DNA from 2 places in the Lentilactobacillus sp. TOM.63 genome. Region 2 is predicted to be linked to the other one. Evidence: a T-box and tRNA genes for the amino acid it is inferred to sense, from the RefSeq annotation. Region 2 holds a T-box; the other holds one or more tRNA genes.
What was found. A T-box is a leader RNA that pairs with one kind of tRNA and senses whether it is charged. The one in region 2 lies ahead of QUF07_RS08090 (valine--tRNA ligase), so its partner is inferred to be a tRNA-Val.
Positions count from the first base shown of each region.

Region 1: it has a tRNA-Val gene. The T-box ahead of QUF07_RS08090 (valine--tRNA ligase) is inferred to sense a tRNA for this amino acid. The anticodon was not compared.

Region 1 covers NZ_JAUCAP010000049.1:3,926-10,894, reverse strand. The annotation lists gene QUF07_RS09695 (ATP-dependent Clp protease ATP-binding subunit) at 1-2,236, opposite strand, end outside; gene QUF07_RS09690 (CtsR family transcriptional regulator) at 2,252-2,719, opposite strand; gene QUF07_RS09685 (CPBP family intramembrane glutamic endopeptidase) at 3,340-4,113, shown strand; tRNA gene QUF07_RS09680 (tRNA-Pro) at 4,242-4,315, opposite strand; tRNA gene QUF07_RS09675 (tRNA-Pro) at 4,376-4,449, opposite strand; tRNA gene QUF07_RS09670 (tRNA-Arg) at 4,470-4,543, opposite strand; tRNA gene QUF07_RS09665 (tRNA-Gly) at 4,597-4,668, opposite strand; tRNA gene QUF07_RS09660 (tRNA-Thr) at 4,673-4,746, opposite strand; tRNA gene QUF07_RS09655 (tRNA-Leu) at 4,778-4,859, opposite strand; tRNA gene QUF07_RS09650 (tRNA-Lys) at 4,878-4,950, opposite strand; tRNA gene QUF07_RS09645 (tRNA-Val) at 4,954-5,026, opposite strand; gene serS (serine--tRNA ligase) at 5,587-6,870, opposite strand.
Region 2 covers NZ_JAUCAP010000035.1:7,554-14,522, reverse strand. The annotation lists gene ezrA (septation ring formation regulator EzrA) at 1-102, shown strand, start outside; gene QUF07_RS08105 (cysteine desulfurase family protein) at 304-1,449, shown strand; gene thiI (tRNA uracil 4-sulfurtransferase ThiI) at 1,458-2,675, shown strand; gene tpx (thiol peroxidase) at 2,757-3,266, shown strand; T-box leader at 3,294-3,502, shown strand; gene QUF07_RS08090 (valine--tRNA ligase) at 3,563-6,244, shown strand; gene QUF07_RS08085 (bifunctional folylpolyglutamate synthase/dihydrofolate synthase) at 6,339-6,969, shown strand, end outside.

The DNA of each region.
Region 1 (6,969 bases), on a different contig from region 2:
GAATCCGTTTGATAACCGGCTTGGTCATCAAGTGCACAATCTGGCCAAGTTCAGCCTTAGTCAATGAGTGGAAGACAACGACTTCATCAATTCGATTCAAGAACTCTGGTCGGAATTGTTTCTTCAAAGCAGCCTGAATCGTATCCTTCATTTCATTGTAGCCTTCCTTAGGATCTTCTTGACCAAACCCAACAGTCTTCTTATCACGAAGCGTTGTGGCGCCAAGGTTGGAAGTCATGATAATGACGGTATTTCTAAAGTCAATCTTACGACCCTTTGAATCGGTCAGGTAACCATCATCTAAGACTTGCAGCAACAAGTTAAAGACATCTGGGTGGGCCTTTTCAACTTCATCAAATAGGACAACGGAGTATGGCTTCTGACGAACCTTTTCGGTCAGTTGACCACCTTCGTCATAACCGACGTATCCAGGAGCAGACCCAATCAAACGACTCGTTGAGTACTTCTCCATGAACTCACTCATGTCGACTCTGATCATATCATCTTCAGAACCAAAGACTGCCTCTGCCACTGCTTTGGCAAGTTCGGTCTTACCAACCCCAGTAGGTCCAAGGAACATGAATGACCCAATTGGGCGATTGGGATCTTTCAACCCACTCCGGGCTCTTCGAATTGAACGAGAAACGGCCGAAATAGCTTCTTCTTGGCCAACAACCCGCTTGTGAAGAACTTTTTCCAAATTAACCAATCGATCAGCTTCTGTCCGACTCAAACGAGTTACTGGAATGCCAGTCCATTCGCCCACAATTTCGGCGACATCCTGACCAGTTTCTTTGACTGGGTAATGCGTTTCATCACCATCATCGGATTGATCGTTCTTGGCTAATTCATCTTGCAACTTATTAGCCTGCTTACGCAATTTGGCAGCCTTGTCATAGTCTTGCGCGACCAATGCCTCGTTTAATTGTGAAAGCAACTCAGATAATTGTTTGTGATCGTCAACAACTTCGGAATTTTGGAGATGGTCAATTCGAACTTTGGCAGCTGCTTCATCCATCAAGTCAATGGCCTTATCTGGTAAGAACCGGTCACTAATGTAACGGTTTGAAAGGTTAACCGCTGTTTCAATTGCTTCATCAGTAATTTCAACATGATGATGTTGTTCGTACTTCGGCCGCAGCCCCTTGAGAATTTGAGCAGTTTCGTCAGTCGTGGGCTCGTCAACCATCACTTTGGCAAATCGACGTTCCAAGGCAGCATCTGATTCAATGTACTTTTGGTATTCATCAAGCGTTGTTGCCCCGATTAACTGAAGCTCACCACGAGCCAATGCAGGTTTCAAGATATTGGAGGCATCAATTGCCCCTTCGGCACCACCGGCACCAATTAAGGTATGCAACTCATCAATGAAGAGAATGATGTTACCATCTGAATAAATTTCATCGATCACTTTCTTCAAGCGGTCTTCGAATTCGCCACGGTACTTGGTTCCGGCAACCAATGAGCCCATGTCGAGCATCATCAAGCGTTTGTTAACCATGTCGCCGGGAACTTCGCCTTTAACGATTCGTTCAGCAAGGCCTTCTGCAATGGCTGTTTTTCCAACGCCGGGTTCTCCAATTAGAACTGGGTTATTCTTAGTCCGCCGAGCTAAAATCTGAACCACCCGCTTAACTTCAAGATCACGGCCAATGGTTGGATCAAGCCGGTCTTGACGAGCTAATTCAGTTAAGTCACGAGCCAATGAATCAATCGTTGGTGTCTTTGATTCATTTCGTTTTGATTGACGGCCCCGTTGCTTGGCTGCCATGTTTGAAGCCATTGAACCACCACTAATTCCCATTTTGCGCAATGTTACTTTGCGAATTTGTGATAGATCAAGCCCCAAATTAATTAAAATTCTGGATGATAAGATTGTCTCATCGGTTAGAAGTGAAATTAAAATGTGTTCGGTTCCTACTTTAGGAACGCCATTTTTCTTGGCGAAATCTCCTGCTTGGGCTAAAACTTCCTTAGCCTTTGGTGAATATGGCAGGTAATCCGTACTTGAAAGATTCTTCAAGTTGCCATAACCAGCAAACCGTTCGACTTCTTCTGTGACATCTTCGGCAGTTACTGAGAACTGTTGAAGTGCTTTATAAGCGATCCCATTCGTTTCAATCAGTAGACCTAGTAAAAGGTGTTCAGTACCGATAGCCTGATGTTTAAATTTCTTGGCTTGTTCCTGAGCGATGGTTAAAACATTCTTAGCGCTTGGAGTAAACAAATTATTCATAGACACCCTCACTTTCTATCCCTCGTAACGTAAACGATTCAGGATTGATATCATTATATTCGCTCTCATGATATCTGTTAAATCATTATTGTTCAGGTCAATCGCATCTTTATCAATCGCGGCCAAAATAATGCTGGCCTCTCTACGATTAATTAAGTCATTATTATATAACGTTTGAACGATTGTTTCACTATCTCTTTTGGATAACTTGTTACCAATCGCGGCGATTAATGAATCTAAAACGTCGATATCGTCTAATAAGCGGACTTTTTCTATTCTAATGTAGCCGCCACCACCACGCTTGCTCTCAACGATATAACCATTTTGGATAGTAAATCGCGTATTGATTACGTAGTTGATTTGGGACGGTACAACGTCAAACAAACCAGCAATTTCAGAACGACGAATCTTAACCTGTTCGTTATCTGCAAGGATTTCTTTTAAATAACGTTCAATTAAATCTGAAATATTTTCGTCGGCCATTTCATCACCCATTCTTTGACTAATATTGACTATTATTATACGAATGTCTGAGGAAAGTACAAGGAAAAGGATTGAGAGTGCGAAAACAAGCGGTTAAGAATCGGAGTGTAAGTCTCCTTTGGAAGAAATTCGTGGGCTTGGAATTTTTTTCAAAGGTGCTTACGCGCAGATTCTTGCTTGTTTTCGCACGTTTCTGCTATGTAACAAAGAACCTCGGTGCTTGTCTTCAGTTATGTGCAGGGAACTGATGGGCTGAGCACGTTTCTATGTAATGGTGACATCATTGTCCCCCTTGGCTCATACATTAGGGTTCAGTGTCGTCGGAGCACGTTTACTGTGTAAAAGAATATTTTATTTGTAGCACCCTAAGTTGCCTTTAGAGGAAATTCCCGGGCTTGGAATTTTTTCTAAAGGTGCTTACGCGCAGATTCTTGCTTGTTTTCGCACGTTTCTGCTATGTAACAAAGAACCTCGGTGCCTATTTTCATCTATGTGCAGACTTCTGCTTGTTAGAATGTAGAACGCACTCAGCGAACAAGCCACTTATTTTCTAATCTGCCCTTGATAAAACCACCACAAGCGAGGGATAATAAAAACATTCTAATCATAGGAGGCTCATCATGTCCAAAAGTCGATTCTCCATATTTAATCAGTTTGCTTCAGCGATTGTCCTCGTGGCGATGTACTTAGGGGTGGATGTCATCTTTCACGGAACTAGCCCACTTATTCATGCGTCTTTTCGTTTTGTATTTGCACTTATCGTTGCAGGTATCGTGTATTACATAATTGGAGCGGACAAGCTCCGCAATTCACACGTTAAATACAGAAAGTCTACCAAAGTCTGGTGCTTTTTATTAGTACTAGCAGCTTTGTTGGTATTCCGAAATGTAACTGGTCAAATTATCCAAGTGCTTGGTTCGAAAACGTTAATTGGTGATACATTCATGGCACTATCTGCTGGCATTTGCGAGGAGTTTTTGTTCCGGGGGTTGCTCTTATCTTCATGCCTATGCGTTTTTAATCGCCATCGTTTGAGGTACACATTGGCCGCCTGCTCTTCGTCAGCCCTTTTTGGGTTGTTTCATTTTGTAAATGCGCTGCATCAGCCCCTTAACACGACCGTCCAACAGGTCATTTATGCCTTTGTCCTTGGCTTGCTGCTCGCTTCAATTCGAATCGCAACAAATACCATGGGTTGGAATGTTCTTCTGCATTCATTGTTCGACTGGAGTGCCGGGCTTTCGGTTAACCCGTCATTAAGTGGGATCACTCCATGGACGCCATTTATCATTATTTGGGGACTCGTATTTTTGGTGGCGTTATTCTTTTTAATTTCATTTGACCACAACACCAACGATAGTCACTTATCTAAAACCTATTCACTTGGTAACTAATTCTAAATTATATTGATCATTGCAAAAAGGAAGTTGTTTGGCCATCATTGGGGGCTTGGCCAAGCAACTTCCTTTGTCATCTTATGAACCATTTCTTTGCGAGGAGTTTATTTCAAGACACAAAAAAATCGGGAAAACAAGATTTGAACTTGCGACCCCTACGTCCCGAACGTAGTGCTCTACCAAGCTGAGCTACTTCCCGATGATTAAGCAATATTCAGTTAACATAATCAATATATCACAAAATATATCGATAAAAAAGTCGGGAAGACAGGATTCGAACCTGCGACCCCCTGGTCCCAAACCAGGTGCTCTACCAAGCTGAGCTACTTCCCGAAAATGATGGCAATAAAAAATGCACCCAGTAGGAGTCGAACCTACAACCTTCTGATTCGTAGTCAGACACTCTATCCAGTTGCGCTATGGGTGCAAAATAATTATTCAATTAAGCTTGTGACACAACAACCAATGAAATTTGATTGAAGCGGAAGACGGGATTCGAACCCGCGACCCCCACCATGGCAAGGTGATGTTCTACCACTGAACTACTTCCGCAAAATGCCGACTAGACGATTCGAACGCCCGACCTCTTCATTACTAGTGAAGCGCTCTAACCAACTGAGCTAAGTCGGCAAAACAATAATATGCAGGCATCTAGTACCTATGCGGGCGAAGGGATTCGAACCCCCACGTCATAAGACACTAGAACCTAAATCTAGCGCGTCTGCCAGTTCCGCCACGCCCGCATTGTAAAAAACCGGCAATGAGCCGTGGCAGTCTCGAACTGCCGACCCTCTGATTAAAAGTCAGATGCTCTACCAACTGAGCTAACGGCTCATATGGAGGATACAGGGATCGAACCTGTGACCTCCTGCTTGTAAGGCAGATGCTCTCCCAGCTGAGCTAATCCTCCATGAAACTATTGTTACATGTTGGTAGTAACACCATCAACACAACTATTAGATTTTACCATTACCACTCAACTCAAGTCAAGAAGTAATTTAAAATTCTTTGCTGGCTTAACAGTTGCTTCGTCAGGTTATTTTCCGACAAAAAATATTATATCCTATCCGGGAAAACATTGCTAGTCCAATTTGCAGTTTTTTTGAATTAATTCAGTCAATATCGTTTTTTGCATGGTTTAATGCTTTTAAACGCCCATTTTGACCGATGGATATGTGTGTTCTACAAGGCTGCCGTCCACAAGCTTGAACGCTTATAGTAAAATTCGGTTAAAATTCAGACCGAAGCACCCCACTGATCACCCCAAATTCAAAAAAAAGACAAGGAACATTTCTGCTCCTTGCCTTCCAGTTCTCCTCCAAAATGGTGGGTCATCTTGGATTCAACATACTGGGGAATGGTAAACGGACCATACAAAGATGGGGGATCTAAGTAAGACCGGTAAACAATAAAAGACCGTTTTATGGGTTACATTTATTAAATACGTATTTTTTACTGCGGATTATTTAATTATTTTTGCTTTTCAATTTTTTCTTTGCCGTGCATGTACGGACGAAGCACCTCTGGAATCGTGACAGAACCGTCTTCGTTTTGATAGTTTTCTAGGATTGCAGCCACAGTTCGACCTACAGCCAATCCTGAGCCGTTCAGCGTATGGACAAAGTGAAGCTTGCCATCTTCATCCCGGTATTGGATATGGGCTCTTCTAGCCTGAAAATCAGTCGTATTTGAACAGCTGGAAATTTCCCGGTACTTATCCTGCGCTGGGAACCAAACTTCCAAGTCGTGGGTCATTGCAGCCGTGAAGCTCATGTCACTGGTGGTCAACGTAATAACGTGATAAGCAAGGCCTAACTTTTTCAAGTTATCTTCAGCTTGATGCGTAATTTGTTCCAACGCATCCCACGAATCTTCCGGTTTGGTGAATTTAACCATCTCAACCTTGTTAAATTGGTGAAGTCGAATCAATCCTTTTGTGTCTCGACCGGCACTTCCGGCTTCGGAACGGAAAGCTGGGCTGAGCGCTGTGAATGAAACTGGTAGTTTTTCTTCTGGGATTACTTCATCTCGATAATAGTTAACCAATGGGACCTCAGCGGTTGGAATCATCGTCAAATCTGTGCCTGTCAACTCGTAGCCGGCCTTAGTTTCCAGGAACTTAGGGAATTGCCCAGTTCCATACATTGAAGCTTCATTAACCATATATGGCGGAATGACTTCTTGATAACCAGCGGCCGTGTTTTGATCAAGATAGAAATTATAAACTGCTCGTTCAAGCAGGGCACCGTCACCGATATAATAAACAAACCGGCTGCCGGAAACTTTTGCTGCCCGTTCAAAATCGAGAATCCCAAGATCTTCACCGATATCCCAGTGATGTTTAGGCTTAAACCCAAATGATGGAATCGTACCAACTTTCCGGAGTTCAACAGAGCCTTCTTCAGTCAATGAAACCGGCACGTCATCGGCAGGAATGTTTGGTAAATGGGCAGCAAGATCGTGCTCATCTTCTTCAATTTTCTTCAATTGATCATCGAGTGCTTTAATCTTTTGGCCGGTTTGCTTCATCTGATTAATTGCATCGCTGGCATCTTCCTTGTTGCGCTTTGCGTGGGAAATTTTCTCTGAAACTTCATTCCGGGTTGCCTTCAAAGATTCTGATTCAACAATTAAATCTCGACGCTTGGCATCGTAACCTAGTAATTCATCAATGGTTTCAGGCTTAATGCCCCGAGTTGCTAACTTCTTCTTGGTAAAATCTGGATCTTTTCTAATTTGCTTGATGTCTAACATATTATCCTCCTTAGAATGTTGGTGTTTTTTGGAAATTTTTTCGCAGCTATTGCTGAAACGTACTTGTAAAGGCTGACCCCTGCCAGTTAAGGCAATTAG
Region 2 (6,969 bases):
GCGCTTGAAAAACAGTCATCTGGGATGTTTACGAAGATTCGGGACGACTATTTTGCGGCTAAAAAGCGGGTTGGATCGACAAAGAAAAAGGACGATCATTAACATCGATGATTTGGATATGAGGACCCCTGGTAAAAGGTTGATTTGCCAGGAGGTCTTTTTTTGTTTCCAATATCATGATGATTACTGATAATTGCTAAAAGTTAGGGCACACCTGGCTTGTTCTGAGCCCACTTTGGGTGTATCATCATGAGAGTTATATTTGTTGGAGTCGAACCAATAAATTAGAGAAGAAGGTTTCAAATGATTTATTTTGACAATAGTGCAACAACCCAAGCACTGCCAGAAGTACTTGACACATACAATAAGGTGAGTGAGAAAGTTTGGGGGAATCCCTCCAGCCTTCACAATTTTGGTGAACAGGCATTTAATCTGCTTGAACAATCCCGGAAGCAAATCGCTGATTTATTGCATGTCCATTCAGATGAAATCTATTTCACGAGTGGTGGCACTGAAGGCGACAATTGGGTGATTAAAGGAACGGCAATTGCTAAGCGGGAATTCGGAAAACATATCATTACCACTTCTGTTGAACATGCAGCTGTTCATAATTCAATGGAACAGCTGAAGCAATTGGGTTATGAGATTACGTATTTGCCAGTTGATAAAAATGGCCGCGTTTCAATTGACGACTTGAAGCAGGCAATTCGTCCCGACACAATTTTGGTCTCTATTATGGCTATTAATAATGAAATTGGCACGATTGAGCCCATCCAAGCCGCTGGTGAATTATTGAAAAATTATCCAAAGATTCATTTTCACATTGATGCTGTCCAAGGCTTGGCTAAAGGGATTCAAGAGATGATCTTTAACGATCGCGTGGATTTTGTTGCCTTTTCCGGGCACAAATTTCACGCACCACGGGGAACGGGCTTCATTTACGGTCGCCGAGGTCGACGGATCGCCCCACTTATGAATGGTGGTGGTCAGGAAAAGAATCAGCGTTCAGGAACTGAGAATTTACCCGGAATCGCTGCCATGGCTAAGGCAGTTCGGCTTGTATTGGAAAAGGAGCCGGCTGCCATTAAGATAGAACGGCAAATCAAGCAACTTATCATCGATCACATTAGTCAATTTGATAAAGTCGTCATTTTTTCAAAGAATGATGCGACCTTTGCTCCCCACATTTTGTGTTTTGCAATCAAGGGTGTCCGCGGTGAAACAATCGTGCATGCGTTTGAGAAGTACAATATTTTTATCTCAACCACGAGTGCTTGTTCGTCGAAGAGTCATGATGAATCCGGTACTTTAAATGCCATGAATGTTCCAGAAAATATTGCCACTAGTGCTGTCAGAATTTCACTAGGTGACCAGAACACTCTCGAAGAAGCCAAACAATTCATTAAAGTATTTGATCAGTTGTATGAAGAATTTGACAAATTAAGTTAGGAGCAGCTATGCACTATACAGAAATTATGGTTCGTTACGGAGAACTTTCAACCAAGGGTAAGAATCGAAAAGACTTTATCAAACAGCTTGGTAGAAACGTTCGGGCCGTTTTGCATCCATTCTCAACATTGGAAGTCAAAGCACAACGAGATCGACTGCACGTTGCGTTACATGATGAAAATGACAAGCAAGTGATTGCCGCCCTTCAAGGGGTGTTTGGAATTGAAAACTTTTATCCTTCTATCCAGATCGATAAGGACATGGATGTGATTAAAAAGACAGTCCTCCAAATGGCCCAAGAACAGTACACACCCGGGGCAACATTCAAAATTAATACCCGCAGACAAGATAAGAGCTTTGAATATGATACCAATCAGATTAACAATATTTTAGGTGATCATGTACTGTCAAATATTGATGGGATTTCTGTTGACGTCAAGCATCCAGACATTTCAATTCGCGTCGAGATTCGGATGAATGGTGCCTTCATTTCCTCAGAAATTATTCATGGTGCCGGTGGGTTACCAGTTGGTACCGGGGGCCGGGCAACAATGATGCTTTCAGGCGGAATCGACTCCCCAGTTGCTACTTATTTGGCAATGAAGCGCGGTGTTAAAATTGATATGATTCATTTTTACAGTCCGCCATATACCAGTGAGCAGGCCCTTAATAAGGCCAAGCAATTGACCTCGGTTTTGGCCAAGTATTCGGGTAATATTCAATTTATTCAAGTGCCATTTACAGAAGTGCAAGAAACAATTAAGGAGAAGGTTCCAGAGGGCTACTTAATGACAATCCAACGGCGGATGATGCTGCGGATTGCTGCTAAAATTACTCAGAATCGCCATTGTAGCGGTGTATTCACTGGTGAAGCTTTGGGTCAGGTGGCTTCACAAACACTGGAGAGTATGCAGGCAATTAATGACGTAACGACACTGCCAGTTTTGCGGCCGCTGGTTTCGATGGACAAGGAAGATATTATTAAGATCTCAAAGAATATTAATACCTTTGATTTATCCATTCTACCTTTCGAAGACTGTTGTACGATCTTTACACCACCAGCTCCCAAAACGCGTCCTAGCTTAGAAAAATCTCGGAAGTTCGAAGGCTATATTGATGTTGACGGTCTGATGAAACGGGCAATCGATGGCATTCAAATTACCGATATCAAGGCTGGGCAAGAGTTCATGAACCAAGATCAAGATGTCTTTGCTGAACTGCTATAATTATTTTAGATACTTGCGCATTAGCGATGATTGGGCTACATTAGTCAGTAAGATTAGTTAACCATCAAAGGAGTGTTCTTGATGCAAGTCACGATAAATGGTAAAGAAGAAGATATGTATGGCAACCCACCGGAAGTTGGTGAACAGTTGCCGAAGTTTAAGCTGGAAGATGCCAATGGTAATAAAGTGAAAACAGCCGACATTATTGGCCGGATCACATTGCTATCAACTGTGCCAGATATTGACACACCAGTTTGTTCAGTTGAGACCCGTAAATTCAATCAAGAGGCTGACAAATATCCTGATGTTAACTTTTTGACTGTTTCAAATAACACAGTGGCTCAACAAAAAGATTGGTGTGCTGCTCAAGGTGTCGAGAATTTACAAATGTTGTCTGATGAAAATCTTTCATTAGGTTACGCAATGAAGTTGTACTTACCTAACTTTGGCGCACTGGCTCGAACCATTTTCATCACGGATGCAACTGGTAAGATTGTTTACCGACAAATCGTACCAGAAATTGGCGATGAACCAGATTATCAAGATGCACTGGACGCTTTAGGAAAAATTGCCAAGCGTGTTGACGATTAGTCAATAGTTCGGTAAGATTAGAGTTAAATTAAAGCATTGAGCAAGAGAGTAGCTCACAATTCAGTTTCAGAAAGAAAATCGTTGATGAGAGATTTTTACTGATTGTTCTGTGAAAGTAACTTGCAAGCTACCCGTTCGAATTTTGAGGGCGGGTCGGTTAATCGACCGTTAACATGATCATTAAGTGGGGCATAATTGCCCAATTTAGGTGGTACCGCGAACGCTTCGTCCTAATTGTAGGATGAAGTGTTTTTTTGTTACATAAGATATCAAGAGACCAAGAAAGGGGTAACAACATGGCAGAAACAAACGACAAGCGATCAACCGAACAAACAGAAATGTCAACTAAATATGATCCAACCGCCATTGAAAAGGGCAGATATAACGAATGGTTGGACGAAGGGGTATTCAAACCAAGTGGGGATAAGAAAGCGAAACCATTTTCAATTGTTTTACCACCACCAAATGTTACTGGAAAGTTGCATCTTGGCCATGCCTGGGACACAACTTTGCAGGATATGATTATTCGGCGGAAGCGAATGCAGGGTTATGACACCCTCTGGTTACCAGGAATGGATCATGCCGGTATTGCCACCCAAGCCAAAGTTGAAGCAAAATTACGTGAACAAGGAATTTCCCGTTATGACTTAGGTCGAGAAAAGTTTATTGAAAAGGTTTGGGAATGGAAGGATGACTTTGCTGCGACTATCAAGGAACAGTGGGCTAAGTTAGGCCTCTCCTTGGATTATAGTCGTGAACGCTTTACTTTGGATAAGGGATTATCCAAAGCCGTTCGCCGTGTATTTGTGGACCTTTACAACAAAGGGTTAATTTACCGTGGCGAGTATATCATTAACTGGGATCCTCAAGCCCGGACTGCATTGTCTGATATTGAGGTTATTCATAAAGACGATAAAGGTGCCTTCTATCACGTTAAATATCCATTTACTGATGGCACAAAATTTAATGGTAAAGATTATATCGAGATTGCAACCACCCGTCCCGAAACGATGATGGGTGATACTGCCGTTGCGGTTAACCCGAGCGATGAACGTTATAAGGACTTGGTTGGTAAAAAGGTGCTCGTCCCACTGATTAACCGGGAAGTGCCAATTATTGCCGATCAATACGTTGACCCTGATTTCGGAACTGGGATGGTTAAGATTACGCCAGCCCATGATCCAAATGACTTCAAAGTGGGTAATCGGCACGACTTACCCCGGATCAACACGATGAATGAAGATGCAACCCTGAACGAAAATGCTGGTAAGTACGAAGGCATGGATCGTTTTACCGCTCGAAAGGCGATGGTGAAAGACCTTCAGGATCAGGATCTAATGATTGCCATCGATCCGATTGTCCATTCCGTTGGTCATTCTGAGCGAACTGGGGTTCAGGTTGAGGCCCGTTTATCGACTCAGTGGTTTGTGAAGATGAAGCCATTGGCAGAACAAGCGCTGAAAAACCAAAATACAGACGACAAGGTTAACTTCTTCCCAGACCGGTTTGAAGGGACGTTTGAAACTTGGATGGAAAACGTTCATGACTGGGTTATTTCCCGTCAACTGTGGTGGGGGCATCGGATTCCTGCCTGGTATAACAAAAAAACTGGGGAAACCTATGTTGGTATGGAAGCTCCAAAAGATTCTGAGAATTGGCAACAAGATCCAGATGTTTTGGATACCTGGTTCTCATCAGCATTGTGGCCATTTTCAACCATGGGTTGGCCTGAAGATACTGAAGACTTTAAACGTTATTTCCCGACCGATACGTTGGTCACCGGTTATGACATCATTTTCTTCTGGGTTTCTCGGATGATTTTCCAAAGCTTAGAATTCACGAAACGTCGACCCTTTAAAGATGTCCTCCTTCACGGATTGATTCGCGATTCCCAAGGCCGGAAGATGTCCAAATCGCTTGGAAACGGCATTGATCCAATGGATGTCATTGATAAGTATGGTGCTGATGCTCTCAGGTGGTTCTTATCAAATGGTGGCACGCCCGGACAAGACCTCAAGTTCACTTACGATAAGATGGATTCCGCTTGGAACTTCATCAACAAGATCTGGAATGCAAGCCGCTATGTTATCATGAATTTGGATGGCATTGATCAACCAACGCTTCCTGACAAATCTGAATGGCAATTATCTGATCGTTGGATTTTAAGCCGATTAAATGCGACTGTTAACAAGGTTAATGAACAGTTTGAAAAGTATAATTTTGGTGAAGCTGATCGGGCACTTTATGATTTCATCTGGTTTGATTTCTGTGACTGGTATATTGAGATGAGTAAGGAAGCCTTGAACAGTGATGATGCTAAGCTCAAAAAGAATACTCAAAACATTCTAGCTTATGTTTTGGATCAAACTTTGCGCTTATTGCAGCCAATTATGCCGTTTGTAACTGAGTATCTTTGGCAGAAAATGCCACATGTTGGCAAATCACTTGTTACGGCAGCCTTCCCTGAAAACCACGCTGAGTTTGATGATGCTCAATCAGAAAATGAAATGCAGTCGCTGATTGACTTGATCAAGGCTGTTCGGAATATTCGGAGTGAAGCAAATGCCCCACTCTCTTCACCAATTGATATGTTGATTCAAACCGATAATCAAACGCTTCAGGAAATCTTTGAAACCAATCGTGATTACATTGATCGGTTCTGTCACTGCAAGGAACTCAAGATTGGGGCCACAATTGACGCACCTAAGCTGTCAATGTCTGCTGTGATTACCGATGCGACAATCTTTGTTCCATTGGCCGAGTTGGTTGATTTGAATGAGGAAAAAGTTCGGGTTCAAAAAGATGTTGATAAATTTGAAGCCGAGGTTGCCCGTTCAGATAAGAAATTGGCTAACAAGAAATTTGTTGAAAATGCTCCTTCCGCTGTTGTCGATGAAGAAAAGCAAAAGAAAGCTGATCATCAATCAAAATTGGATGCTGCTAAGGAACGGTTGGCGCAGATTACAAATGAGTTATAAATTTGGATAATCTACTGACTAAGTGGGAATATGCAATGTCGAGGCTGGAAGCAAAACGGTGGTTTTGCACCAGCCTCGTTTTGAGGAGAAATCGATGATTAACACTTATGAAGATGCACTCAAATTTATTCATGGACGCAGTAAATTCAAAAAAATTCCCACGTTAAAACGTATGAGAACCTTTTTAGATGAATTAGGGTCTCCCGATAAAAAGGTGAATGCGATCCATGTTGCTGGAACGAATGGTAAAGGATCAACAGTTGCCTTTCTGCGAAACATTTTACAGGCCGACGGTAACGTGGTTGGCACTTTTACGTCACCATTTTTGGTCAAGTTTAATGAGCGAATCAGCGTTAATGGGATACCATTACCTGATGCGGAGATCCTCAGATTGGTTCAAAAAATTTACCCAACTGTTCAGAAGTTGGATCAGACTTTGCCGGAAGGTGGCCCAACGGAATTTGAGATCATTACTGCCATGATGTTTTCGTACTTTGCTGAAGGACATGCGGATGTTGTGATTGTGGAAGTTGGATTGGGTGGCTTATACGATTCGACGAATGTCATCGTTCCCAAGGTTTCTGCGATTGTGACGATTGGCTGGGATCACATGCATATATTAGGAGATACCCTTCCTAAAATTGCCTATCAAAAAGCTGGCATCATTAAGCCGAGGGTTCCGGTGGTGGTTGGCCGGATCGATTCTGAGCCGTTAAAAGTGATCA